Linked DNA regions of Pararoseomonas sp. SCSIO 73927. The protein of the gene in region 2 interacts with the protein of the main gene of each other region in a pairwise test. Links are inferred from orthologs where the notes say so. Each region holds a gene or a part of one and is shown on either strand. Other genes may lie near its edges. The genes, in order: VQH23_RS18295 and cyoB.

Region 1 (3,147 bases), 1.9 Mb from region 2 along the record:
TAGTCGGGGGGCATAGCCTGCCCCGCCCTGGCCCGCTACCGGCCCCGCTCCGGGTCTCGCCTCGGGGCAGGGGCCGGCCGCGGGAAACCGCTAGACGGCGTCCTCGCCGCGCTCGCCGGTGCGGATCCGCACCACGTCCTGCACGTCGGTGATGAAGATCTTGCCGTCGCCGATCCGGCCGGTGCGCGCGGCGGCGGTGATCGCCTCCACGGCGCGCTCGGCCAGGTCGTCCGAGCAGATCACCTCGATCTTCACCTTCGGCAGGAAGTCCACCACGTACTCGGCGCCGCGGTACAGCTCGGTATGGCCCTTCTGGCGCCCGAAGCCCTTCGCCTCGACCACGGTCAGGCCCTGAAGCCCGATCTCGTGCAGCGCGTCCTTCACCTCGTCCAGCTTGAAGGGCTTGATAATCGCTTCGATCTTCTTCATCGGCTCCGTGTCCCGGGGGCGCGGGGCGCCCCCGCTCCTCCCGCGTCTTGGCCACGGCCCGGAGTGGCGGGCCGCTGGCGGGCGGACGTTGCACGGCCCGTGCCGCAGGGGCAAGCTTGGCGGCATCCCATTTTTCGCCGCCCGGCGGCTCTCCCGCCCCGGCTTGAAGCATTCTGCCTAAAGCGCAGGCATTTCGGATCCGCGAGATTGCGCCGCGGCCGGTGCGACCCCATCATGGTGCCTGCCCCGGCGCGCCCGTCACCCCGGGCGGGCCGATGTTCGCCTTTCCGGAAGCGCCGATGCCCATGAACGCCCCGCTCAAGCCCCAGAACGCCCTTCTCTCCTCCACCGGGACCACGGTGTTCACGGTGATGTCGGCGCTGGCGGTGCAGCACGGGGCGATCAACCTCGGCCAGGGCTTCCCGGACTACGAGGGGCCGGAGGCGGTGGTCCGCACCGCGGCGGATGCCCTGTTCGACGGCCGCAACCAGTACCCGCCGCTGACCGGCGTGCCGGAGCTGCGGGAGGCCGTGGCCGCGGCCAATCGGCGCTTCTACGGGCTGGAGATCGACCCGTTGTCGGAGGTGGTCGTCACCTCCGGCGCGACGGAGGCCATCACGGCCTGCCTCATGGCCGTGCTGGACCCGGGCGATGAGTGCGTGCTGATCGAGCCCCTCTATGACACCTACCTGCCGGTGGTGCGGATGCTCGGCGCCGTGCCGAAGCTGGTGCGCCTGACCCCGCCGAAGTGGGAGCTGCCGCGCGCGGAGCTGGCGGCCGCCTTCGGGCCGAAGACCAAGGCCATCCTCCTCAACTCCCCCATGAACCCCGCCGGGAAGGTGTTCACCGCCGCCGAGCTGGCCTTCGTGGCCGAGCTGGTGGCGCGCCACGGCGCCTACGCCATCTGCGACGAGGTGTACGAGCACCTGACCTTCGACGGCTGGTCGCACATCCCCCTGATGACCCTGCCGGGCATGCGGGAGCGGTGCATGCGGATCGGCAGCGCAGGCAAGACCTTCAGTCTCACGGGGTGGAAGGTGGGCTACATCACCGCCGACCGGTCGCTCGCGCCCAGCATCGCCAAGGCGCACCAGCTCCTCACCTTCACCACCCCGCCCAACCTGCAGCGCGGCGTCGCCGTGGGGCTGGGAATGGAGGATTCCTACTTCACCGGCATTTCGGCCACCTTGCAGGCGAAGCGGGACCGGCTGGCGGCCGGGCTCACGGCGCTCGGCTTCGGGGTTCTGGAGGCGCGGGGCAGCTACTTCGTAACCGCCGACTTCCGCCCGCTGGGCTTCGCCGGGGACGACGTAGCCTTCTGCCGGCACATCACGGAGACGGCAAAGGTCACCGCCATCCCCGTTTCCGCCTTCTACGCTGGCCCGGACGCCCCGAACCACTACGCCCGCTTCGCCTTCTGCAAGGCGGATGCGGTGCTGGACGAGGCGCTGGCCCGGCTGGCCGCCTGGAAGGCCGCCCGGGTGGAGGGCGTGCGCGAGGCCGGGTGAGGGGATCGGCGGTTGACGCCGGGCGCCCGTCGCCCTAAATCCCGCCCGCCTTCCGGGGCTTCTATGGCGGCCTTAGCTCAGTCGGTAGAGCGCCACGTTGTGGTCGTGGATGTCACGGGTTCGAATCCCGTAGGTCGCCCATTCTTCCCCCGCGCCGGTGGCCTCCCGTGATCCTCGTCAGCAGCATCTTCCACCGGAAGCCGGAGCTGATCCGGGACCAGTTGCTGCTCTACAACGCGGCGATGGGCGGCGAGGCCGCCTGCCACCACATCATCCACCTGAACCGCGAATCCGTGCGCCACGGGATCCTGGACGGGCTCGTCCTGCCGCCGAACGCCACGGTGAACCCGGTCCACCTCGAGACCCACCGCCCGACTTTCCTGGGCTGCCACGTGCTGAACCTTCTGCACGCGATGCGGGAGGGGTTGGGGTACACCCATGTCTACCTCCACACGGAATCCGATATCCCCTACCGCCCCGGGCTGGGCGAGCACATCCGCGCCCACGATCTGGGCCTGGCCGAGCCGCGGGTGGCGAAGCTGGCGAAGAGCACGAGCGCCTGGGCGGAGCCGGTGGCGAACGACTTGCGGCTCCGTGCCTTCGTCGAGCGGATCGGGGACGGCCGCATCCTCACCTCCCGCTACGAGGGGATGTTCGCCACCCGCGCGCTGATGACCGAGATCTTCTTCCAGATGATGGCGGTCTGGCCCTTCGACGAGAACCACTGGCGCGGCGACTACCCGTACGAGGAGTTCGCCCTGCCGACGGTGGTGGAGGCCGTGGTCGGGAAACGCAGCATCCGGCGCGTCCGCCACGCGGTGATGACCGCCTCCTCCTCACGCCGCTACGAGTTGGCGGACCGGGCGATGCTGCGGGCCGAGCACATCCCGCTGCTGGAGCGGGAAGGGCCGGAGATCTTTTGCGCCAAGTTCGCGCCCGGGGATCTGCACTCCCCCGTCCGGGCCTGGGCGCGGCGCACGCTCGGGGTGCCGGAACCGGGCTGAGAGGCGATCGTTGCGGGCTGCCGGGGCGGGCCGGACGATCGCGCCCGGGCGGCGTTACGGCGCCATGATGGATCGCGCCGAAGACCTCTCCTCCCGGTTTGGGAGCCCCGGCCAAGCGCCGCCCGCCGTGTCCGGGGAGAGCGATCCCGATCCCCACCTGCTCCGCGCGCGGTTCCGCACGCTGGCGGAGGCTATCCCGCAGCTTG
Region 2 (3,274 bases):
AGCCGTGCGGCGCTCCGCCGTGCTCGTCCTGCCCGTGACCGCCATGACCGTGTTCGCCATGGGCGCCCTGCGCCGCGTGGCCGTCGGCGCGCACCGCTTCCGCGCTCATCACAGCACCCCCATCAGGTACACGTAGGAGAAGACGCCGATCCAGATCACGTCGAGGAAGTGCCAGAACAGGCTGAGGCACATCAGGCGGCGCTTGTTGTCCTCGATCAGCCCGCGCTGGGCCACCTGCACCATCAGCACCACCAGCCAGAGGATGCCGAAGGACACGTGCAGCCCGTGCGTGCCCACCAGGGTGAAGAAGGAGGAGAGGAAGGCGCTGCGCCAGGGCCCCGCCCCCACATGGATCAGGTGGGAGAACTCGTAGAGTTCCAAGCAGAGGAAGGCCACGCCGAACAGGCCGGTGACGCCGAGCCAGAGCAGCGTGCCCCCCTTCCTGCCCGCCGCCATCTGCAGCATCGCGAAGCCGTAGGTGATGGAGGAGAAGAGCAGCATGGCGGTGTTGGCCGCCACCAGCGGCAGGTCGAACAGCTCCTTCGGGGTCGGCCCGGCCGCGTAGTTGCGGCCGAGCACGCCGTAGCAGGCGAAGAGCACGGCGAAGATGAGGCAGTCGCTCATCAGGTAGAGCCAGAAGCCCAGCGCGGTGCTGGACCCGGCATGCGCGTGCTCGTCCTTCTCGAGGTAGAAGACGACCTTCTCGCCGTCGGCGGCAGGTCCCACGGATGCGGACATGGCCCTACTCCCCCGCCAGGGCGGCGCTGCGGGCCTGCTCGGTCCGCGCCACCTCGTCGGCTGGGATCCAGTAGTCCCGGTGGTAGTTGAAGGTGTGGGCGATGGCGACGAGCACGATCAGCGCGAAGCTGCCGGCCGCCAGCCACCACATGTACCAGATCATGCCGAAGGCGAAGGCGATGGAAAGGACCGAGAGGATCACCCCCGTGCCCGTGCTCTTCGGCATGTGGATGGGCTGGAAGCCCGCCAGCGGCCGCGTGTAGCCCCGCTTCTTCATGTCGGACCAGGCGTCGTGGTCGTGGATGATGGGGGTAAAGGCAAAGTTGTAGGCCGGCGGCGGGGAGGAGGTGGCCCACTCCAGCGTCCGCCCGTCCCACGGGTCGCCCGTCACGTCGCGCAGCTCGTTCCGGCGCAGGTAGCTCACCACGAGCTGGACCAGGAAGCTGGCAATGCCGCAGGCGATCAGCACGGCGCCAAAGGCCGCGATGATGAACCAGATCTGGATCGAGCTGTCCTCAAAGTGGTTCAGGCGGCGCGTCACGCCCATGAGGCCGAGCACGTAGAGCGGGGTGAAGGCCACCCAGAAGCCCACGAGCCAGAACCAGAAGGACATCTTCCCCCAGAACGGGTCCAGCTTGTAGCCGAAGGCCTTGGGGAACCAGTAGGTGATGCCGGCCAGCATGCCGAACAGCACGCCGCCGATGATCACGTTGTGGAAGTGCGCCACCAGGAACAGCGTGTTGTGGAACTGGAAGTCCGCCGGCGGGATGGCCAGCATCACGCCCGTCATGCCGCCGATCACGAAGGTCGGCATGAAGCCCACCACCCACATCATCGGCACCTCGTACCGGATGCGGCCGCGGAACATGGTGAACAGCCAGTTGAAGATCTTCGCGCCCGTCGGGATCGAGATGATCATCGTCGTGATCCCGAAGAACGAGTTCACGCTGGCCCCCGACCCCATGGTGAAGAAGTGGTGCAGCCAGACCAGGTAGGCGAGGATGGTGATGACCACGGTCGCGTAGACCATGGAGGTGTAGCCGAAGAGGCGCTTGCCGGAGAAGGTGGAGGTGATCTCGGAGAAGACGCCGAAGGCCGGCAGGATCAGGATGTAGACCTCCGGGTGGCCCCAGATCCAGATCAGGTTCACGTACATCATCGCGTTGCCGCCGAGGCCCGCGGTGAAGAAGTTCGTGCCGACGTAGCGGTCCAGCGAGAGCAGCGCCAGCGTTGCGCCCAGCACGGGGAAGGAGGCGACGATGAGGATGTTGCTGCACAGCGCCGTCCAGGTGAAGACGGGCAGCTTCATCATCGTCATGCCCGGCGCGCGCATCTTCACGATGGTCGCGATCAGGTTCACGCCGGACAACGTTGTCCCGACGCCCGCCACCTGCAGCGCCCAGATATAGTAGTCTACCCCCACGCCCGGGCTGTTCGTGATGTCGGAGAGCGGCGGGAAGGCCAGCCAGCCCGTCATCGCGAACTCGCCGATGAAGAGGGACATCATCACGATGACCGCGCCCGCCGCCGTCATCCAGAAGCTGAAGTTGTTCAGGAAGGGAAAGGAGACGTCGCGGGCACCGATCTGAAGCGGCACCACGAGGTTCATCAGCCCCGTCACCAGCGGCATGGCGACGAAGAAGATCATGATCACGCCGTGGGCGGTGAAGATCTGGTCGTAGTGGTGCGGGGGCAGGAAGCCCTCGTTCCCGAAGGCGACGGCCTGCTGGCCGCGCATCATCAGCGCGTCCGCAAAGCCGCGCAGCAGCATCACGATGGCCAGGACCACGTACATGATCCCGATCCGCTTGTGGTCCACGCTCGTGAACCACTCCTTCCACAGGTAGCCCCAGAGGCGGAAGTAGGTGATCGCCCCCAGCAGCGCGAGCCCGCCCAGCGCCACCACGACGAAGGTGCCGACGAGGATGGGGTCGTGGATCGGGAAGCTCTCCAGGGAGAGCCGCCCGAAGACGGAGGTCCAGAAATCCGGGTTGGAGAACATGGCTTACTCAGCGGTTCCGGTCAGGGGGGTAGGGGCGAGGGCCAGGACAGGCCCCGCCTCGCTGGTCTCGGTGGGCAGGCCCGTGGGCCGGCTCGGGGTGCAGAAGTCCAGCACGTAGGGGCGGTCGGACTCGTGGCCCACGCCCTCGCGCCGGGCCACGCCGCCGGCGTGGACGCGCCGGGTGGCCGTGTTGATCGCGGCCACGGGGCCGATGCCGCCGCGCGCGTCCAGCCGCGCCATCTCGCTCATGCACATCCGGCCGGGCTCCACGCACTGGTCGGCGATGGCGCCGAACAGGCCGGGATCGACGGAGGCGAAGCGGCGCGGCGCGTCCTTGATGCTCGGCCGGGCGAGGGTGAGGTACTCCTCGCGCCCGAGATTGCCGCCCTGGCCCGCCCTCGTCTCGGCCACCCAGCGGTCGAAATCGGCCTGGGGCATGGCGCGCATGGTGAAGCGCATGTCGGAGAAGCCCGCGCCGCTGTAGTGGCCGGAGAAGCCGTGGTAGTCGCCCGGCTTGTTCATCACGGCGTGCAG

The links.
Region 1: the proteins of cyoB (region 2) and VQH23_RS18295 interact in binary tests that used the Escherichia coli proteins (3 or more experiments, as listed by UniProt). The link is inferred for Pararoseomonas sp. SCSIO 73927 from one-to-one orthologs.

Annotation. Positions count from the first base shown.
Region 1 is NZ_CP146232.1:3,884,327-3,887,473, forward strand. The notes cover bases 1-2,832. They hold VQH23_RS18295 (aminotransferase), read left to right. Parts: upstream 1-728; coding sequence 729-1,937; downstream 1,938-2,832. Other genes in these bases: VQH23_RS18290 (P-II family nitrogen regulator), read right to left, coding at 91-429; VQH23_RS18305 (hypothetical protein), read left to right, coding at 2,105-2,832. Outside these bases: more of VQH23_RS18305, read left to right, coding at 2,833-2,941; VQH23_RS18310 (PAS domain-containing protein), read left to right, coding at 3,009-3,147. UniProt on the Escherichia coli protein: Shows aminotransferase activity with methionine and histidine as substrates, and to a lesser extent also with phenylalanine.
Region 2 is NZ_CP146232.1:1,986,481-1,989,754, reverse strand. The notes cover bases 242-3,200. They hold cyoB (cytochrome o ubiquinol oxidase subunit I), read right to left. Parts: upstream 2,741-3,200; coding sequence 743-2,740; downstream 242-742. Other genes in these bases: cyoA (ubiquinol oxidase subunit II), read right to left, coding at 2,744-3,200; cyoC (cytochrome o ubiquinol oxidase subunit III), read right to left, coding at 242-738. In the rest of the region: cyoD (cytochrome o ubiquinol oxidase subunit IV), read right to left, coding at 1-109; more of cyoC, read right to left, coding at 109-241; more of cyoA, read right to left, coding at 3,201-3,274. UniProt on the Escherichia coli protein: Cytochrome bo(3) ubiquinol oxidase is the terminal enzyme in the aerobic respiratory chain of E.coli that predominates when cells are grown at high aeration.